DNA from 3 places in the Streptomyces sp. NPDC005963 genome. Region 2 is predicted to be linked to each of the others. Evidence: riboswitches for the same ligand, from Rfam matches in the RefSeq annotation. Region 2 holds a riboswitch; each other region holds the start of a gene.

The links. Region 2 has a riboswitch for cyclic di-AMP ahead of ABZ348_RS11245 (M23 family metallopeptidase). Riboswitches for the same ligand answer to the same signal wherever they lie in the genome.
Positions count from the first base shown of each region.
Region 1: linked by a shared signal. The riboswitch ahead of ABZ348_RS05855 (C40 family peptidase) and the one ahead of ABZ348_RS11245 (M23 family metallopeptidase) in region 2 are both predicted to bind cyclic di-AMP.
Region 3: linked by a shared signal. The riboswitch ahead of ABZ348_RS13580 (M23 family metallopeptidase) and the one ahead of ABZ348_RS11245 (M23 family metallopeptidase) in region 2 are both predicted to bind cyclic di-AMP.

Region 1 covers NZ_JBEXVD010000002.1:595,230-600,633, forward strand. Annotated here, with positions in the region: gene pcrA (DNA helicase PcrA) at 1-360, opposite strand, end outside; gene ABZ348_RS05850 (ATP-binding cassette domain-containing protein) at 707-2,347, shown strand; cyclic di-AMP (ydaO/yuaA leader) riboswitch at 2,672-2,836, shown strand; gene ABZ348_RS05855 (C40 family peptidase) at 2,899-3,939, shown strand; gene ABZ348_RS05860 (hypothetical protein) at 4,162-4,515, opposite strand; gene ABZ348_RS05865 (NlpC/P60 family protein) at 4,772-5,404, shown strand, end outside.
Region 2 covers NZ_JBEXVD010000005.1:358,829-364,232, reverse strand. Annotated here, with positions in the region: gene ABZ348_RS11250 (PrsW family intramembrane metalloprotease) at 1-854, shown strand, start outside; gene ABZ348_RS11245 (M23 family metallopeptidase) at 1,215-2,240, opposite strand; cyclic di-AMP (ydaO/yuaA leader) riboswitch at 2,252-2,408, opposite strand; gene ABZ348_RS11240 (PP2C family protein-serine/threonine phosphatase) at 2,761-3,888, opposite strand; tRNA gene ABZ348_RS11235 (tRNA-Met) at 4,118-4,191, opposite strand; gene ABZ348_RS11230 (TipAS antibiotic-recognition domain-containing protein) at 4,376-5,125, opposite strand; gene ABZ348_RS11225 (sigma-70 family RNA polymerase sigma factor) at 5,191-5,404, opposite strand, start outside.
Region 3 covers NZ_JBEXVD010000007.1:182,182-187,585, reverse strand. Annotated here, with positions in the region: gene ABZ348_RS13590 (pitrilysin family protein) at 76-1,431, shown strand; gene ABZ348_RS13585 (pitrilysin family protein) at 1,458-2,825, shown strand; cyclic di-AMP (ydaO/yuaA leader) riboswitch at 3,073-3,235, shown strand; gene ABZ348_RS13580 (M23 family metallopeptidase) at 3,248-4,153, shown strand; gene ABZ348_RS13575 (HPr family phosphocarrier protein) at 4,311-4,592, opposite strand; gene ABZ348_RS13570 (GNAT family N-acetyltransferase) at 4,952-5,404, shown strand, end outside.

The sequences.
Region 1 (5,404 bases), on a different contig from region 2:
GTGCACGGAACGGCTCCCCAGCAGATGCGCGATCCGGTGCGTCAGAACCCGGGTCTTGCCCGAACCCGCACCGGCGACGATGAGCAGCGGGGAGCCCGTGTGCACGACGGCGGCTCGCTGCTGGTCGTTCAGCCCGTCCAGGAGGGCCTCCGGGTCCACCACGGTGCGCGGCGCGCCGTCCCGGTGGTACGCGTCCCGGGCGGGGGGTACGTCGAAGGCACCCTGGAAGAGATCGTCGGGGATCTCCTCCCGGGTGTGGCCCTCGGGGTCCTCATGGCCGTCGTGGTCCTCGGGCGGCGGGGGCTCCTGCGCGGCGTGCTGGAGGTTCGCCAAGAAGTCTTCGTCAAAGAGGCTGCTCATCGCTCTCCGAGTCTAGGCCGCCCCACTGACAACCCGGGCCCGCACCGGCCGATCCGGGGGGTCACGGGCGGCGAAGAATTGCGTTGGCGGGGCCCTGGCGGCCGTGTAGCGTCGCTCGCGTATCTGTTGTCGCCGTGAGGAGAGGCCGTTGCGTCGCTGAGGTTCGAGATGCCGTGCCCCGCACTTCCGGTGTGCACGAGCGCGACCTCAGAAGCGAGCTGCCCGGGAGCCGACGCTCCCCTCGTCCGGCGATCTCCCCTCTGCGTTCTCCCCCTGTGCCGTGGTCCGCGGTGCACGGCATCTCCCTGTGCAGCCCTATTGGCTCGTCGATGGTGGAGATCCGCTGATGTCTCGTCCCCTTCCCGCTTCCGTCGTCTGTTCCCGTCTGTCGTTCGCCTGGCCGGAGGGCACCGCCGTGCTCGCCGAGGTGTCCTGTGCGCTGGGCACCGGCCGTACCGGGCTGGTCGGCGACAACGGCAGCGGCAAGTCCACCTTGCTCCGGTTGATCGCCGGTCTGCTCACTCCCACGAGCGGCACTGTCCGGGTCGAAGGGGAGGTCGGATACCTCCCGCAGGATCTGACGCTGGCCACCGGACGGCGTGTGGACGAGGTCCTCGGCATCGCGGGCACGCGCGCCGCCCTGCACGCCATCGAAGGCGGTGACGCCCGCCCGGAGCTGTTCGACGCCGTCGGCGACGACTGGGACGTCGAGGAGCGAACCCTGGCCCTCCTGGACCAGCTCGGCCTCGGCCGCATCGGGCTCGATCGCACGGTGGGCGAGGTCTCGGGCGGCGAGGCCGTACTGCTGTCGCTGGCCGCGCTCCTGCTGGCCCGTCCACGGGTGCTGCTGCTGGACGAGCCGACGAACAACCTCGACCGGGCCGCCCGTCGACGTCTGTCGACGGCCCTCGACGGCCACGCCGGCACGGTGATCGTCGTCAGCCACGATCGGCAGCTGCTGGAACGGGTGGATCAGATCGCCGAGCTGCGGAGCTCGCAGGTACGGGTCTTCACGGGCGCCCTGAGCGCCTACCGCAGCGCCATCGCCATCGAGCAGGAGGCCGCCACCCGTATGGTCCAGGCCGCCGAGGCGCAGGTGACACGGGAGAAGAGGGAGCTGGACCGGGCCCAGACGCGGCGGGCCCGCAGTGTCCGGTACGGGAAGAAGATGTATGCGGACAACCGGCTGGACAAGACGACCATGCAGGCCAAGAAGCGTTCGGCCCAGGTCGCGGCTGGCAAGGAGCGCGGCGTCCACGAGGAGCGGCTGACTGTGGCGCGGGAGCGATTGGACCGGGCCGAGGCGCAGGTGCGCGAGGACTCGACCATCCGGCTCGACCTGCCCGCCACGGCCGTGCCCCCGGGGCGGAGCGTCCTGAGCCTGCGGGGGCTGAGGCTGCGGACGGGCGCGGTGATCGATGCCGTCGACGTGCACGGGCCGCAACGCATCGCCCTGCTCGGCGGGAACGGCGCGGGCAAGACGACGCTGCTGCGCACCATCGGCGGAGGGCTCACCCCGGTCGGGGTGGATGCGGCGGACCCGGTGTCCGTGCACGTACCGATGCGCCATCTGCCGCAGCGCCTGGACGTCCTCGACGACGACCGTACGATCGCCCAGAACGTGGCCCGGTTGGCGCCCACCGCGACCGACAACGCGATCCGGGCCCAGCTGGCCCGCTTTCTCTTCCGGGGCGCCCGGGCCGAGCAGCAGGTGCGGACGCTCTCCGGGGGTGAACGCCTTCGGGCCGCGTTGGCTGCGCTCCTGCTGGCCGACCCCGCTCCGCAGTTGTTGATGCTGGATGAACCCACGAACAGTCTCGACCTCGCCAGCGTCACCCAGCTCACCCAGGCGTTGGCCGGCTATCGCGGCGCGTTGATCGTCGCCAGCCATGACCGGGCGTTCCTCGGGGAGTTGGACATCACCCGCTGGTGGAGCCTGGACGGTGAGGGGCTGACCGAGGGGCTGGTCGAGGAGCCGGGGTGTTAGACAGCAGTCCCGGCCCGTCGCGTCTCGTCTCGGCCCGTCGCGCATCCCGATCGCGGCCCATAGGCGTCGGCTGTGGGCGCCCTGGCCTGATTCGGTCGCCCGATCGAACGCTTCAGCCTGCACAAATACCGCAGAAGGCCACGTTCGGTCACTCCTGGAACCGATACGGATGCGAAAGGTAATCATCCGAGCTCGACGGCACACCGAATGAAAAGGTCACGAAAATGTATCGGACAAATCGAACACCAATCTTCACAGCAGCCACACGGTTTGGCTAGCGTGCTGGCTCAGGCAGCCCGCACCACTGCGGCGATCCACGCCGATCGGGCAGCCACGCCGCATTCGGTCTCCACCCCCATGGGAGACCGGAGCCGGGGAACCACCGTGCAGCACCGGGGTGAATCGGGCCTGTTCGTGCGCAGGCCCGTAGGGCGCTTCCGTCCGCCCGAGCCCTCCAGCCAACCCGGTAGGCGACCTACGGAAGAAGGAGATGCCGGCCCTTGGTGTCGCATCGCAAGGCCCGAAGTCGCAACGTAAAACCCTCAACGGCCGTGGGGCTCACCACGGCAGCCATCGCTTCCGTCGGGCTCCTCCCGGCGCAGGACGCGCAGGCGGCGGATGACCGGACGCCCTCCGTGGAGGAAGTCCAGCAGAAGATCGACGCCCTCTACCGAAAGGCCGGTTCGGAAACCCGCCCCCGGGGAGCGGCACAGCAGGCAGCAGCCGAAGAACGCCGGGAGGTCGAGGAGTTGCGGTCGGCCTACGCCCGGCGCGCGGAGCGCCTCAGGCAGATGGGCAGAGCCCTGGGTTCCGCAGGGGCGCAGCACGGCGAGGCGGCGACCGTATCCGACGGCACCCGAAGAGACCTCTCGGCGGGGCCGGACGAGGGGCAGCGCGGCGCGACCGTCGACGGGACGGCCCCATCGACCGGGCCCACCGAACCGCCGTTCGCGACCGGCCTGCCCACCTCGCTCCCCCGCCCCCCGAGCGCCCTCCGTACGGGAAAGCAGCAGGTGCAGTCGAAGCTGGCCGAGGCGCGCTCCCTGTTGTGGCGGGGAGACGCCGAGACCAGAGCGCGGTTCGCGGCCGTCGAACAGGAGATGGCCGCCGAGGCGTGGCGCATCTCCCAGGAGGAGGCCAGACACACGGCGATGGCCCGGGCCGCGGAGGAAGCGGAACTGAAGCGTCTGGAGCGGCAGCGTCAGCAGCACCCCGGCTCGGCCTGGGGTGCGGCTCCTGCGGACGGGGTGCTCGCCTTCGCCCGGGCCCAGTTGGGCAAGCCCTATGTGCGGGGTGCGACGGGACCGCGTTCCTATGACTGTTCGGGGCTCACCCGGGCCGCGTGGAGAACGGCGGGGGTGGACCTCCCCCGTACCGCCCGGGAGCAGGCAGATGTCGGCCGGCAGGTGGACATGGGCGCACTGCGTCCCGGTGATCTGGTCTTCTTCTATGACGACAGCAGCCATGTGGGCATCTCCGTCGGCGGCGACAGAATGATCCACGCGCCGCAGCCGGGGGTGGACCACCACGTGGAGGTGCGTGAGGAGTCGATCTACACCATGCCGATCCGGGGGATCGTCCGACCGGCCTGACGCCGCGGCGGGTCCGTCGTCGCGCGGACCGCTTCCATCGTTCTGCTCCGGTTGATCACGACCTCATGGTCCGGCCGGTCCGTTCGGCCTGTTCCGGCCGGTCCGAAGGGGTCGGCCCGTCCCGGTCGGGCGGACCGGGGCGGCCCGTTCCGGCAGGGCTGCCCTCGCAGACCGGGTCTTTCTGGGGTGCGGGCGGCTCGCTGCCGTGAGTGCCGCGGGCCGTCAGGTCCAGACGGTGGCGATGAAGATATTCACGACCGTCAGTCCGCCGACGGCGGCGAACAGCCCCTTCTCGACGGTCTCCTCGTCCCGCTTGACGTACACCAGCCCCAGGATCACGACCAGCACCGCCATCTTGATGCCGATCTTGATGTTGTTCACGGTCTCGCCGTCGGCCTGGTTGAGGCCCACCAGTGCGACGCCGGTGACCAGCATGGTCAGCGCGCCGTGCAGCATGGCCGGGGTGAAACGTGCGGTACCAGTAGATATCGACTTCATCTGGGTGAGGAATCCACCCAGGAGAGAAGCGATACCGATGATGTGCAGCGCGACGAAGACATTGATGAGTACGTCCATGGGGCGGAGCCTAACCCTCCCCATATCACCACCCTCGGGTCAGGTGTACCTCATTCGCCGTATCGGTCATGGGGGTACGAAGTGGGTCACACCCATCGGGCGAACCACTCCAGAAATAGGTGCGAGACAGACAGCTTCAACCACATTCAGCCCATGGCCCCCTTCTTCCGTCATCTCGGGCATACGGTCCTGGCCCAGGCGACCTCCCGCCTCCGGTTCCCCCCGACCGGCCTCACGGAAGGACGTGGACGCTCTCGTGGCCGCGCATCATCAGCACCGCAAGCCCCGAAAGTCCCAGCAGCATCTGCTCACCGGCTCAGCCGTCCGCACGGCCGGCGTTCTCGCACTCGTCGGAACCGCAACCGCCACCGCGTTCCAGGGCAGCGGCCAGGCCGCCCCCGCACCCACCCCCGCACAGCTCAGGGCCGAGGTCGACAGTCTCCAGCGGGAGGCCACGGCCGCGGCGGAGCGCCAGGAGCTGGCTCGGCAGGCAGTGGCCCGGGAACACATGGCGCTCGACCAGCTGCGGGACGCGGCCGTACGCGAGGTTGAGCGGCTCAACACCACCCGCCGGCTCCTCGGCTCCATCGCCGCCGCGCAGCACCGGACCGGGGGCGTCGCACCCGGTCTTGCGGTCGCCTTCACCTCGGACCCGGACGAGTACCTCCGGCGGGCCGCATTCGCCGCGCACATCGGCGACCGACAGGCAGCGACCGTGGCGTCCGCGGAACAGCAGGCGAAGGACGTCGCGGCGCTACGGAAGCAGGCGAGCCGCCGCAGCGTGGCGCTCCGCACCCACGAGGACGCGCAGGCGCGGCACAAGGCGACCCTGCAGGGCAAGCTGGCAGCCGCCCAACGCCTCCTCGGCACCCTGCGCTCGCTGCACGTC
Region 2 (5,404 bases):
GCGCAAAGGCCGTGGCGATCCTGCTGATCTTCATCTTCCGCCGCCGTGACTTCACCGGGATCGTCGACGGCGTCGTGGTCGCGGGCTTCACGTCGACGGGGTTCGCCTTCACCGAGAACATCCTCTACCTCGGCAACGCCTTCGGGGAGGACCAGGCGCTCGGCTCATCGGGCTTCACCTCGGTGACCGCGGCGACCTTCTTCGTACGGATCGTCATGTCGCCCTTCGCCCACCCCCTCTTCACGGTGCTGGCCGGCATCGGCTTCGGCATGGCGGCCCTCGCCACCCGCCGCCAGCGAATACGGCGGATCGTGCTGCCCCTGGTGGGGCTCGTCCTCTCGATGGGAGTGCACGCCCTGTGGAACGGCTCGGCCTCCCTGTTCGGACCGTGGGGCTTCTACGCGGTCTACGGAGCGTTCATGGTGCCCGCCTTCGCACTGCTGACCTGGCTGACGATCTGGACGCGCCAACGGGAACTGCGCACCATCGCCACCGAATTGCCCGCGTACGCGACCGCGGGCTGGCTCGCGCCCGCCGAACCGCTCGCCCTGGCCTCCATGAAGGCGCGCGGCATGGCCCGGAACGTGGTCCGACGCGCACAGGGCCCGGCCGCGGCGCACGCGGTCGCGGAGTACCAACGGTTCGCGACATCGTTGGCGTTCCTGCGCCACCGGGCCCGGCGGGGCGCGGCGGGTGCCGACTTCGTCGCCCGCGAACAGGAGTTGTTGCACCACATGTGGGAGCGCAAGGCGGTGGCGAGCCCGGCGCTGACCCATGCGGCACGGGCGACCGGCAAGGTGTGGGTGCCTCCACCGCACCGCGACTACGAGGGCTACAACCCCTATCGCGCCTGAACGGCGCGCGAAGGTCCCACCGACACGGTCCGCGCGCGAATCGCCCATCAACATCGACGGGCCGGGCTCCCCACGGCGGTGCGGCCCTCAGCGGTGCCCGAGACGGAAAAACCGGCAGCCCTGGCGTCGGGGGGTGTGCGCCAGGGCTGCCGGAGTTCAGTTGCCGGCCGTGCGAGCCGGTGCGTACGCCTTGAGGATGGCGGACGGAGCTTGAGGAGACCTTGTGCCCGACTGGGGCGGGCGGCCGTGGCCGCGCCGCTCATCGGGACGGATCGGGCACCACGGCGCGATCCGCGAACCCGTCCGCATCCACGGGGCGTTCGATCCCGCAGACACGGACACAGTCACGGGAGCTGTGGTTCAGACCCTCAGACCCTTGCCGCGCAGCCAGGACAGCGGGTCGATGTCCGAACCGCCGGCGGTCTTGACCTCAAGGTGGAGGTGCGCGGCGCTGACGTTGCCGGTGGCGCCGACGCGACCGATCATCTCGCCCGTGCCCACCTTCTGACCGGCGCTCACGTTCAGGGACGACAGGTGCGCGTACATGACCTCGGTGCCGTCGTTCAGCTTGAGGATGATCTGGTACCCGTACGCGGAGCCTGACCAGCCGGCCGACTTGATGGTTCCGCTGGTGACGGCCTTGAGCGGGGTGCCGGACGAGGCCGCCATGTCGAGGCCGGTGTGCTGGCCCGAGGACCACATCGGACCGGACTGACCGTAGGTGGCCGTGATGCGGTACGAGGAGAGGGGGAGCGAGAAGCTCTTGGCCAGCTTGGCGATGCGCTCGGCTTCGGCCTTCTTCTTGGCCTCCGCCTCGGCCTTCTTCTTCGCCTCGGCCGCCTTCTGCTTGACCTCTTCCGCGGCCTTCTTCGCGTCCGCTGCGGCCTTCACCGCGGCGGCCTTCTCAGCCGCCTTCTCAGCCGCGACCTTGGCTGCCGCAGCGGCGTTGGCCTGCTGCTGCTCCGCCTGCTGGAGGATGCGGGAGCGCAGTGCCTCACCGGCACCGGACTGCTCGGAGCCGACTTCCTGCCCCGCGAGTCCCATCGCCGCGTACGAGGCGGACTGGTCGACCTCGGGGGCGTCGTCGGACGTCAGAGAGTCGGGAAGGCTCTCGGAGATGGCGTCGGGAAGGGATATGGAGACGGCGGGCTTGTTCTGCGCGGTGGCCATGCCACCTGCACCGACCGCCGCGATCACACCGACACCGAGCACCGTGGAGCTACGGGCGAATCCGCCCCGCTGCTTCATGACCCGGTGCTTGTGACGACCGCGCGGGCGGACCGTCTCGGCGGTGGGGTTCCACTCGCCGGTGGAGCGGGCTGCACCCTCTTCACTGAAGACGCCGGATTTGAACGGTGCTTCCGGGGCAGGACTGTTAGACGCCACTGAGGCGTGCTCCTTTCCTTCCTTCTCGCCTACCGGGTTAGCTGACGGGTTCGGAGCAGGAAGGTCTCCTACGAGCGTCTTCGACCGCGAACTGCACGGCAGAATATGCCCGATTCACCCCAATTAGTGGTTCCCCGGTTCCCTTGCGGAATTCGGCGCATGAGCACGGCGCCGTCCTGACGACGGCTGGGACGACCGCGCTGCGTTATCGAACGTTAATAGACACCTGGACTTTATTCCAAGCTCTTCTGAGTGATCTTTAATCTCTTTGCCACAGACTTAACCGGACACAAGCGGCCGGATTCGGGCGACTTGAACGTGCCGGGGTATGCATCATCACCCTGACTGTTCGTCAAATGTTATGCGCATGGCTCCCCTTCAATCACGGAGAGTGCGCGAGCTTGTTGCTGCCCTCTTCTCGTGGCAACCCGATCGGCTGGAGGCTCGCAACCGAATATCGGTCCGGGATCGGCCAGGTGCATCCAAGCAGCACCCGCCCGGGGCGCCCGAGTGCTCGGTCTCAAGGACCGCGCTCCCGCCGCTGCGCGCGCCCTTCCGCCGGCCTGGCCACCGCCAGCAGCGCCATGTCATCGACGCTGCCGCCTCCGGTGTGCCTGCGGACATCGTCGAGGAGGGCGTCCAGGAGTTCTCCCGGGCCCGGGAACTGCCGTCCGTTGAGCCGCTCGGCCGGGTCGTAGAACAGTCCCGCCCCGTCCCGTGCCTCGGAGAGGCCGTCGGTGTAGAGCAGCAGGGTCGCGCCCGGCGGCAACGGGTACTCCTCCGCCCGATCGGGCCAGGACCCCAGATCGCCCATCGACAGCGGAAGGGAGGGCTCGGTGGGCGGGAGACCTTCCAACAGGCCGTCCGGGTGGAGCAGCAACGGCTCGGGGTGTCCCCGGTTCACCATGCGGACGATGCCCGCCCCGCGCGGGATCTCCGCGAGCACGGCCGTGGTGAAGGTCTCCTTGGCGTCGAGGCTCTCCCTCCGGTTAGCCTCGCGCGTCAGCGCGCGCTCCAGCCGCTGGACGACCCCCTCCAACGAACTCTCCTGCTCCGCCGCCTCCCGGAAGGCTCCGATCGCCACGGCGACCGTCTCCACCGCCCCCAGCCCCTTGCCCCGCACGTCCCCCACCACCAGCCGTACGCCGTGCGGCGTCTCCTGCACGGCAAAGAGGTCACCGCCGATGAAGGCGTCCTCGACCGCGGCCTCATACCGCGCGGCGACCCGCAGACCGCCGATGTCCTCCGCGGGGGTGGGCAACACCGCCCGCTGGGCGGCTTCGGCGATCACCCGGGCGGACGCCAACCGCTCGCTGCTGCGCTGGATCACCCAGTTGATCAGCAGCGCGAGACCGGAGACCGTGACCACCGTGATCATCTCGGTGTATGTGGTGGGCTCGGCGAGCGTGTCCTTGGCGTAGTGGAGCCCGATGACCCCGACCATGGCCGCGCCACCCGTCAGCAGGGTCGACAGCCAGGAGAAGAAGGGGGCGGCGAACAGCGGAGCCGCCGCGAACATGGGCGCGGCGGTGAACATCGGCGGGGTCAGTGCATCGAAGACCACACCGCCGACGATCATCAGGACGGGCAGCGTACGGACGAAGCGCCAGGTGCCCAATCCGAGGTGCTGTTGCTCCTGCTGCCCCAAGACTGCTCTCCTGCCCGGTCCGCCCACGGCTGCGGACACGGTTCCCGCGCCCCCCTCATGCTGGCCGCAACCGGGTCGGGTGGCGAGCCGCCGTCGTCCAACCGGGCGATGCCCCCATAAATGCGACGACCGAATGCGACCGGATCCGACGGCCGCCCACGAACGCAAAGAGCACGGGAAAATGCATTAGCCCGGCACTCAAAAGAGTGCCGGGCTAATGTCTTACTAGTAGCGGGGACAGGATTTGAACCTGCGACCTCTGGGTTATGAGCCCAGCGAGCTACCGAGCTGCTCCACCCCGCGCCGTTGAACACAACCTTACGCTATCCGGAGCAAGATCAACTCCAATAGTGACGAGGGTCTGCCGCGCGCCGGGGAGAACCGGTACGGACGGCAGCATTCCGTCCGCCATCCGCCTAGCTTCCCCGGAGCGCCGACCCGATTCTCCGTGCCCGGTCATCGCCAGGATGCGTCCGGTTCGCCGTGCTCAGTCATCGCTGAGGTGCCGCTCCCCGTACGCCCGCATCGCATCGCGAACGAACGCCGCCGTCCCCGTTCCGTGCCGGTCGTAGGTGGCGGTGAACCGCGCGTCCGCCACGTACATGTCCCCCAACCCGATGAAGTGGGACTTCGACGGCGCCTCCACCAGCGAAAGCCACTCGTACTGCCGCCGGGCGATCGCCTGCACCGCATCGTCCTCGGCGGCCAGTCCGTCCCGGAGCGCGCGGGCGAAGTCCTCGGCGATCGAGGTCTGCTGCGCCATGAACCCCTTCCGCTCCTCGTCGGTCAGGGCACGCCACCACTGGTCGCCCCTGCGGTACGCGTCCCGCCCCCAGCGCTCGGACACCTCCTGCTCGTACTGCGTGTGGTCAAAGCCGTCGAGCACGTCCTCGGCCATGAGTTCCTCCCCTGACTCGGTCTTGTGGAGGGTGGTCCGCACCGAGGCGATCTGGCGCCCGATGCGTTCGCGTTCCCGCTCCAGCAGCCGCAGGTGCGTCCGCAGGGCAGCCGCGGTGTCCCGCTGGCCCTCCAGCACCTCGGCGATCGCGGGCAGCCCGAGCCCCAGTTCGCGCAGCAGCAGGATCCGCTGGAGCCGGACGAGTTCGTCCGGACCGTAGTAGCGGTAGCCGTTGCTGCCCACACGGGTGGGTTCGAGCAGACCCAGCTCGCCGTAGTGCCGCAGGGTGCGGCTCGTCGTCCCGGCGCGCCGGGCGATCTCTTGGATCGACCACTCCATGTCCAGAACGGTAGAACTTGACGTTGCGTAAAGGTCAAGCCGGACATCTCTGCCCGTTCCGGAGTTCAGGACGGCAGCCGGGACGCCCTGGTGCGCAGATAGCGGGCCTCGGGCTCGCTGAGGGTGCGACCCGCCGCGCGCAGATAAGCCGCCCTGGCCCCTTCGGCATCACCCGACTGCTCCAGCAGATGGGCGCGCACGGATTCCAGCCGGTGGTGTCCGCTCAGCCGGTCCTCCAGCGCGGCAAGCTCGCGCAGCCCGTCCTCGGGCCCGTGCACC
Region 3 (5,404 bases), on a different contig from region 2:
GTCAGCCCGCTTGCATACAGTGGCAGTGCTGCGAAGACAACCAACAGCATCGCGATCGAAGGGACGTACATGCCCATGGGTCATACGGCCACAGCGCAGGCCGGTTCGGGCGGCCTGACAGCGACGGAGCACCGATTGGCCAACGGCCTGCGGGTGGTGCTCTCCGAGGACCACCTGACCCCGGTCGCCGCGGTCTGCCTCTGGTACGACGTCGGCTCGCGCCACGAGGTCAAGGGCCGCACGGGCCTCGCCCACCTCTTCGAGCACTTGATGTTCCAGGGCTCGAAGCAGGTCCACGGCAACGGCCACTTCGAGCTGGTGCAGGGTGCCGGCGGTTCGCTGAACGGCACCACGAGCTTCGAGCGCACGAACTACTTCGAGACCATGCCCACGCACCAGCTGGAGCTCGCGCTCTGGCTGGAGGCCGACCGCATGGGCTCGCTGCTGGCCGCGCTCGACGACGAATCGATGGAGAACCAGCGGGACGTCGTGAAGAACGAGCGCCGCCAGCGCTACGACAACGTCCCGTACGGCACCGCCTTCGAACGGCTGACCGCCCTCGCCTACCCCGAGGGCCACCCGTACCACCACACCCCCATCGGCTCCATGGCCGATCTGGACGCGGCGACCCTGGAGGACGCCCGCGCCTTCTTCCGCACGTACTACGCGCCGAACAACGCGGTCCTGTCGGTCGTCGGGGACATCGACCCCGAGCAGACCCTCGCCTGGATCGAGAAGTACTTCGGTTCCATCGCCTCCCACGACGGCAAGCAGCCACCACGCGACGGCTCCCTCCCGGAGAACATCGGCCGCCAGCTGCGCGAGGTCATCGAGGAGGAGGTGCCCGCCCGTGCGCTGATGGCCGCCTACCGGCTGCCGCACGACGGCACCCGCGAGTGCGACGCCGTGGACATCGCGCTGACCGTCCTCGGCGGCGGCGAGTCCTCCCGGCTCCACAACCGTCTGGTGCGCCGTGACCAGACGGCTGTGGCGGCCGGCTTCGGGCTGCTGCGCCTGGCCGGGGCGCCGTCCCTGGGCTGGCTGGACGTCAAGACCTCCGGGGGAGTGGAGGTTCCGCAGATCGAGTCCGCCGTCGACGAGGAGCTCGCGCGCTTCGGCGATGAGGGCCCCACGCCCGAGGAGATGGAGCGCGCTCAGGCACAGCTGGAGCGCGAGTGGCTTGACCGCCTCTCCACCGTCGCGGGCCGCGCCGACGAACTCTGCCGGTACGCGGTGCTCTTCGGCGACCCCCAACTGGCGCTGACGGCCGTGGACCGCGTTCTGAGCGTCACCGCGGACGAGGTGCGGGCGATCGCCAAGGCCCGACTGCGCCCGGACAACAGGGCGGTGCTGGTGTACGAACCGCTGCCGGCCCCGACGCAGGACGCCGCGGACGAGCAGAACGACGCAGAAGAGGGGGCGGACCAGTGACCGATGCAGCGCAGGCGCTGACCACCATGGAGTTCCACCCGCAGCCCCAGCCGGGGGAGGCCAGGCCCTGGGCCTTCCCCGCTCCCGACCGCGGGAGCCTGCCCAACGGCCTGACCGTGCTGCGCTGTCACCGTCCCGGCCAGCAGGTCGTGGCCGTGGAGATCTCCCTCGACGCACCGCTGGACGCCGAGCCCGAGGGCCTGGACGGCGTCGCCACCATCATGGCGCGCGCCCTCTCGGAGGGCACCGACAAGCGTTCGGCCGAGGAGTTCGCCGCCGAGTTGGAGCGCTGCGGTGCCACCCTGGACGCCCACGCGGACCATGCCGGGGTCCGGGTCTCCCTGGAAGTGCCCGTGTCCCGGCTGCTGAAGGCGCTGGGCCTGTTGGCCGAGGCCCTGCGCGCGCCCGCGTTCGCGGACAGCGAGATCGAGCGGCTGGTGCGCAACCGTCTGGACGAGATCCCGCACGAGACGGCGAACCCCGGTCGACGGGCCGCCAAGGAGCTGTACAAGCAGCTGTTCCCGCCCACGCTGCGGATGTCGCGTCCTCGGCTCGGCACCGAGGAGACGATCTCCCGGATCGACTCCGCGGCCGTACGCGCCTTCTTCGACGCGCATGTGCGCCCCGCCACCGCCACCGCGGTCGTCGTCGGTGACCTCACCGACGTCGACGTCGACGCCGTCCTCGCCGAAACCCTCGGCGATTGGTCGGGCGACAGCGGCGCGCCCCGACCGGTGCCTGCGATCAGCGGTGACGACCGGGGGCGCGTCGTCATCGTGGACCGGCCGGGTGCCGTGCAGACCCAACTGCTCATCGGCCGGGTCGGCGCGGACCGGCACGACCGGGTGTGGCCGGCGCAGGTCCTCGGGACGTACTGCCTGGGCGGCACGCTCACCTCGCGACTGGACCGGGTGCTGCGCGAGGAGAAGGGCTACACGTACGGCGTCAGGGCCTTCGGCCAGGTCCTGCGGTCGACCGCCGACGGCACGGGCGCGTCCCTGCTGGGCATCAGCGGTTCGGTGGACACGCCCAACACCGGGCCGGCGCTCGACGACCTGTGGAAGGTGCTGCGCACCCTCGCGGCCGAGGGCCTGACGGAAACCGAACGCGATGTCGCCGTCCAGAACCTGGTGGGTGTCGCTCCGCTGAAGTACGAGACCGCGGCTTCGGTGGCGGGCACCCTCGCCGACCAGGTGGAGCAGCACCTCGCGGACGACTACCAGGCCCAGTTGTATCGGCGGCTCGCCCAGACGGGCACCGTGGAGGCGACCGCCGCCGTGGTCAACGCCTTCCCGGAGGACCGTCTCGTCACGGTCCTCGTCGGTGACGCCGCCCAGATCGAGGAGCCGGTGCGCGCCCTCGGCATCGGCGAAGTGACCGTGGTGTCGGGCTGATTGACCGCTTCCGGCGGAAGCCGGTCCGCGTGTGGAAGAAGGGTCCCGGCGGCCGTGTGTCGTCGGGGCCCTTCGCCGCTTCGGCGGCGGTGCTGCGAACAGGCAGGAAACCTGTCCGTTTTACGGGGAAGGCCACCGTCTCGACTGTGGCGTGATTAACAAAAGAGCCGGTCTGTTTGGCGCCTGGCGGCCCGTCGGCTTAGCGTCAGTGCGGCTGTTCGCCGGCAGTACGCCGCATCCGCGGCACGGACAGCCATCGCCGAGTCCCCGTCAGACGTGAGTCTGGGGAGCCGGGGACCCAGGTCCCTTGGGGTGAATCGGGTGCCTTCGCCACTGTGCGGAGGGGCTCGTAGGAGACCTTCCTGCTCCGAACCCGTCAGCTAACCCGGTAGGCGAGAAGGAAGGAAAGGAACAGCCTCTTCATGGCGCTCGCCCGTTCCACCGGGAGACACCGTGCCCCGGGCCGCAAGACGCGTACGAGTGCGGGATTCGCCTCCGCCGCGGCCCTCGCCACCACCGGAGTCGTCGGGACCCTCGCCGGTCCGGCCCTGGCCGTCGATGACGGTTCCTTCGCCTCCGACGCCGGATCGGTCGCCAAGCCGGACGCCGACACCGCAGAAGGTGCAGACGGTACGGGCGAGACCTCCACGGGTGCCACACCGGTGACGCTGGACGCGGGCGTGACCGGCTCAGCGGGTTCCGCCGTCGTCCAGGCGAGGACCCAGCACACCATGACCGCGCAGATGCTGTCCGCGCACTCGCTGTCGGACGAGGTCGCCGACCAGGCCGTCATCCAAAAGCGCGAGGCGCTGGCCCGGATGGAGGCGGCTGCCGAGGCCCGGCGCAAGGCGGAGGCCCGCGCCAACGAGATACGCGAGGCCAAGGAGCGCGCGGCCCGTGAGGCGGAGCGCCAGCGGCTGAACGCCTTCCGGCTGCCGATCGCCGGATCCCATGTCACCACGGACTACCGTGCGGGCGGCTCGCAGTGGTCGTCCGGCAGCCACTCCGGCATCGACTTCCACGCCTCCACGGGCACCCCGGTGGTGGCCGTGGGCGCGGGGACGGTCGTCGAGGCGGGCTGGGGCGGGGCGTACGGCTACAACGTGGTCCTCAAGATGAACGACGGTTCGTACACGCAGTACGGGCACCTGTCCTCGCTGAGCGTCTCCGTGGGGCGGAGCGTGATGCCGGGTGACCAACTCGGCCGCGCCGGCTCCACGGGCAACTCCACGGGGGCGCATCTGCACTTCGAGGCCCGGACGAGCGCCGACTACGGGTCGGACGTCAATCCGCTCGCGTATCTGCGTGCCCACGGTGTGAAGATCTGACCGCACGGCACGGCCTGCACTGCACGGCCTGCACCGCACGACGGCCGGGCGAAGGTCACCGCGGATTGAGGTGCGCTGCCGGGGCGGGTAAGCCCGGCAATGGACCCACCGGCGGGCCGCACGGAGTGTCGAGAGCCGCGGCGTCAGCGTGCTCGGGTCAGACCGTCTCGGGAAGTTCGTCCAGACCTTCGGCCACCAGCTTCGCCAGCCGGTCGAGCGCCTCGTCGGCCCCGGGCGCGTCCGAAGCGAGGACGATCTCTTCGCCGCCCTGTGCGCCCAGTCCGAGGACGGCGAGCATGGAGGCGGCGTTGACCGGGTTGTCATCGGCCTTGGCGATCGTCACGGGGACGCCGGAGGCCGTGGCGGCACGGACGAAGATGGAGGCGGGACGGGCGTGAAGGCCCTCGGCCCAGCCGACGTTGACGCGGCGCTCAGCCATGGTGTTGCCCTTCGGGTTCAACGGTTGTCTAGACCAGTCTCTCACGCTGCCCCCTGCCGGAGGCGGTATCCGGAGCCGTGGCGCGTGCCCTCCGGGTCGGTGGGGCGGGGTGGTGGGTGCCGCTCGCGCGCACCCCAAGGACGTCGATCTTCCATCGCATCGGAAGGGTCCATTCCATATCCGGATCCCCACTCCGGCCACCTGACAGCGCCCTGCGAATCCACTCCCACGGCCGTCCATGGACGGGCCCCGCGCCCCACCCGCTCCCTGTGCTCCCGGTCGCACGCCGACGAAGATCGGCCGTCGCGGAGTGTGCCGGGTAGCCCTCGCGATCCGTCGGCGAGCTTTAGGCTGCCGTCATGCAGACCCCGCCCGAGCACGCGTACCCCGATCACTGGGAAGCGGATGTGGTGCTGCGTGACGGCGCCACCGCGCGCATCAGACCGATCACCACCGAGGACGCGGACCGTCTGGTCAGCTTCTACGAACAGGTCTCGGACGAATCCAAGTACTACCGCTTCTTCGCCCCCTACCCCCGGCTGTCCGCCAAGGACGTGCACCGCTTCACCCACCACGACTACGTGGACCGGGTGGGGCTCGCCGTCACCGTCGGCGGCGAGTTCATCGCCACCGTCCGCTATGACCGCATCGACGCCCGCGGGCGCCCCGCCAGCGCGCCCGCCGACGAGGCGGAAGTCGCGTTCCTCGTCCAGGACGCACACCAGGGCCGGGGCGTGGCCTCCGCCCTGCTGGAGCACATCGCGGCGGTGGCCCGGGAGCGGGGGGTCCGCCGTTTCGCGGCCGAGGTGCTG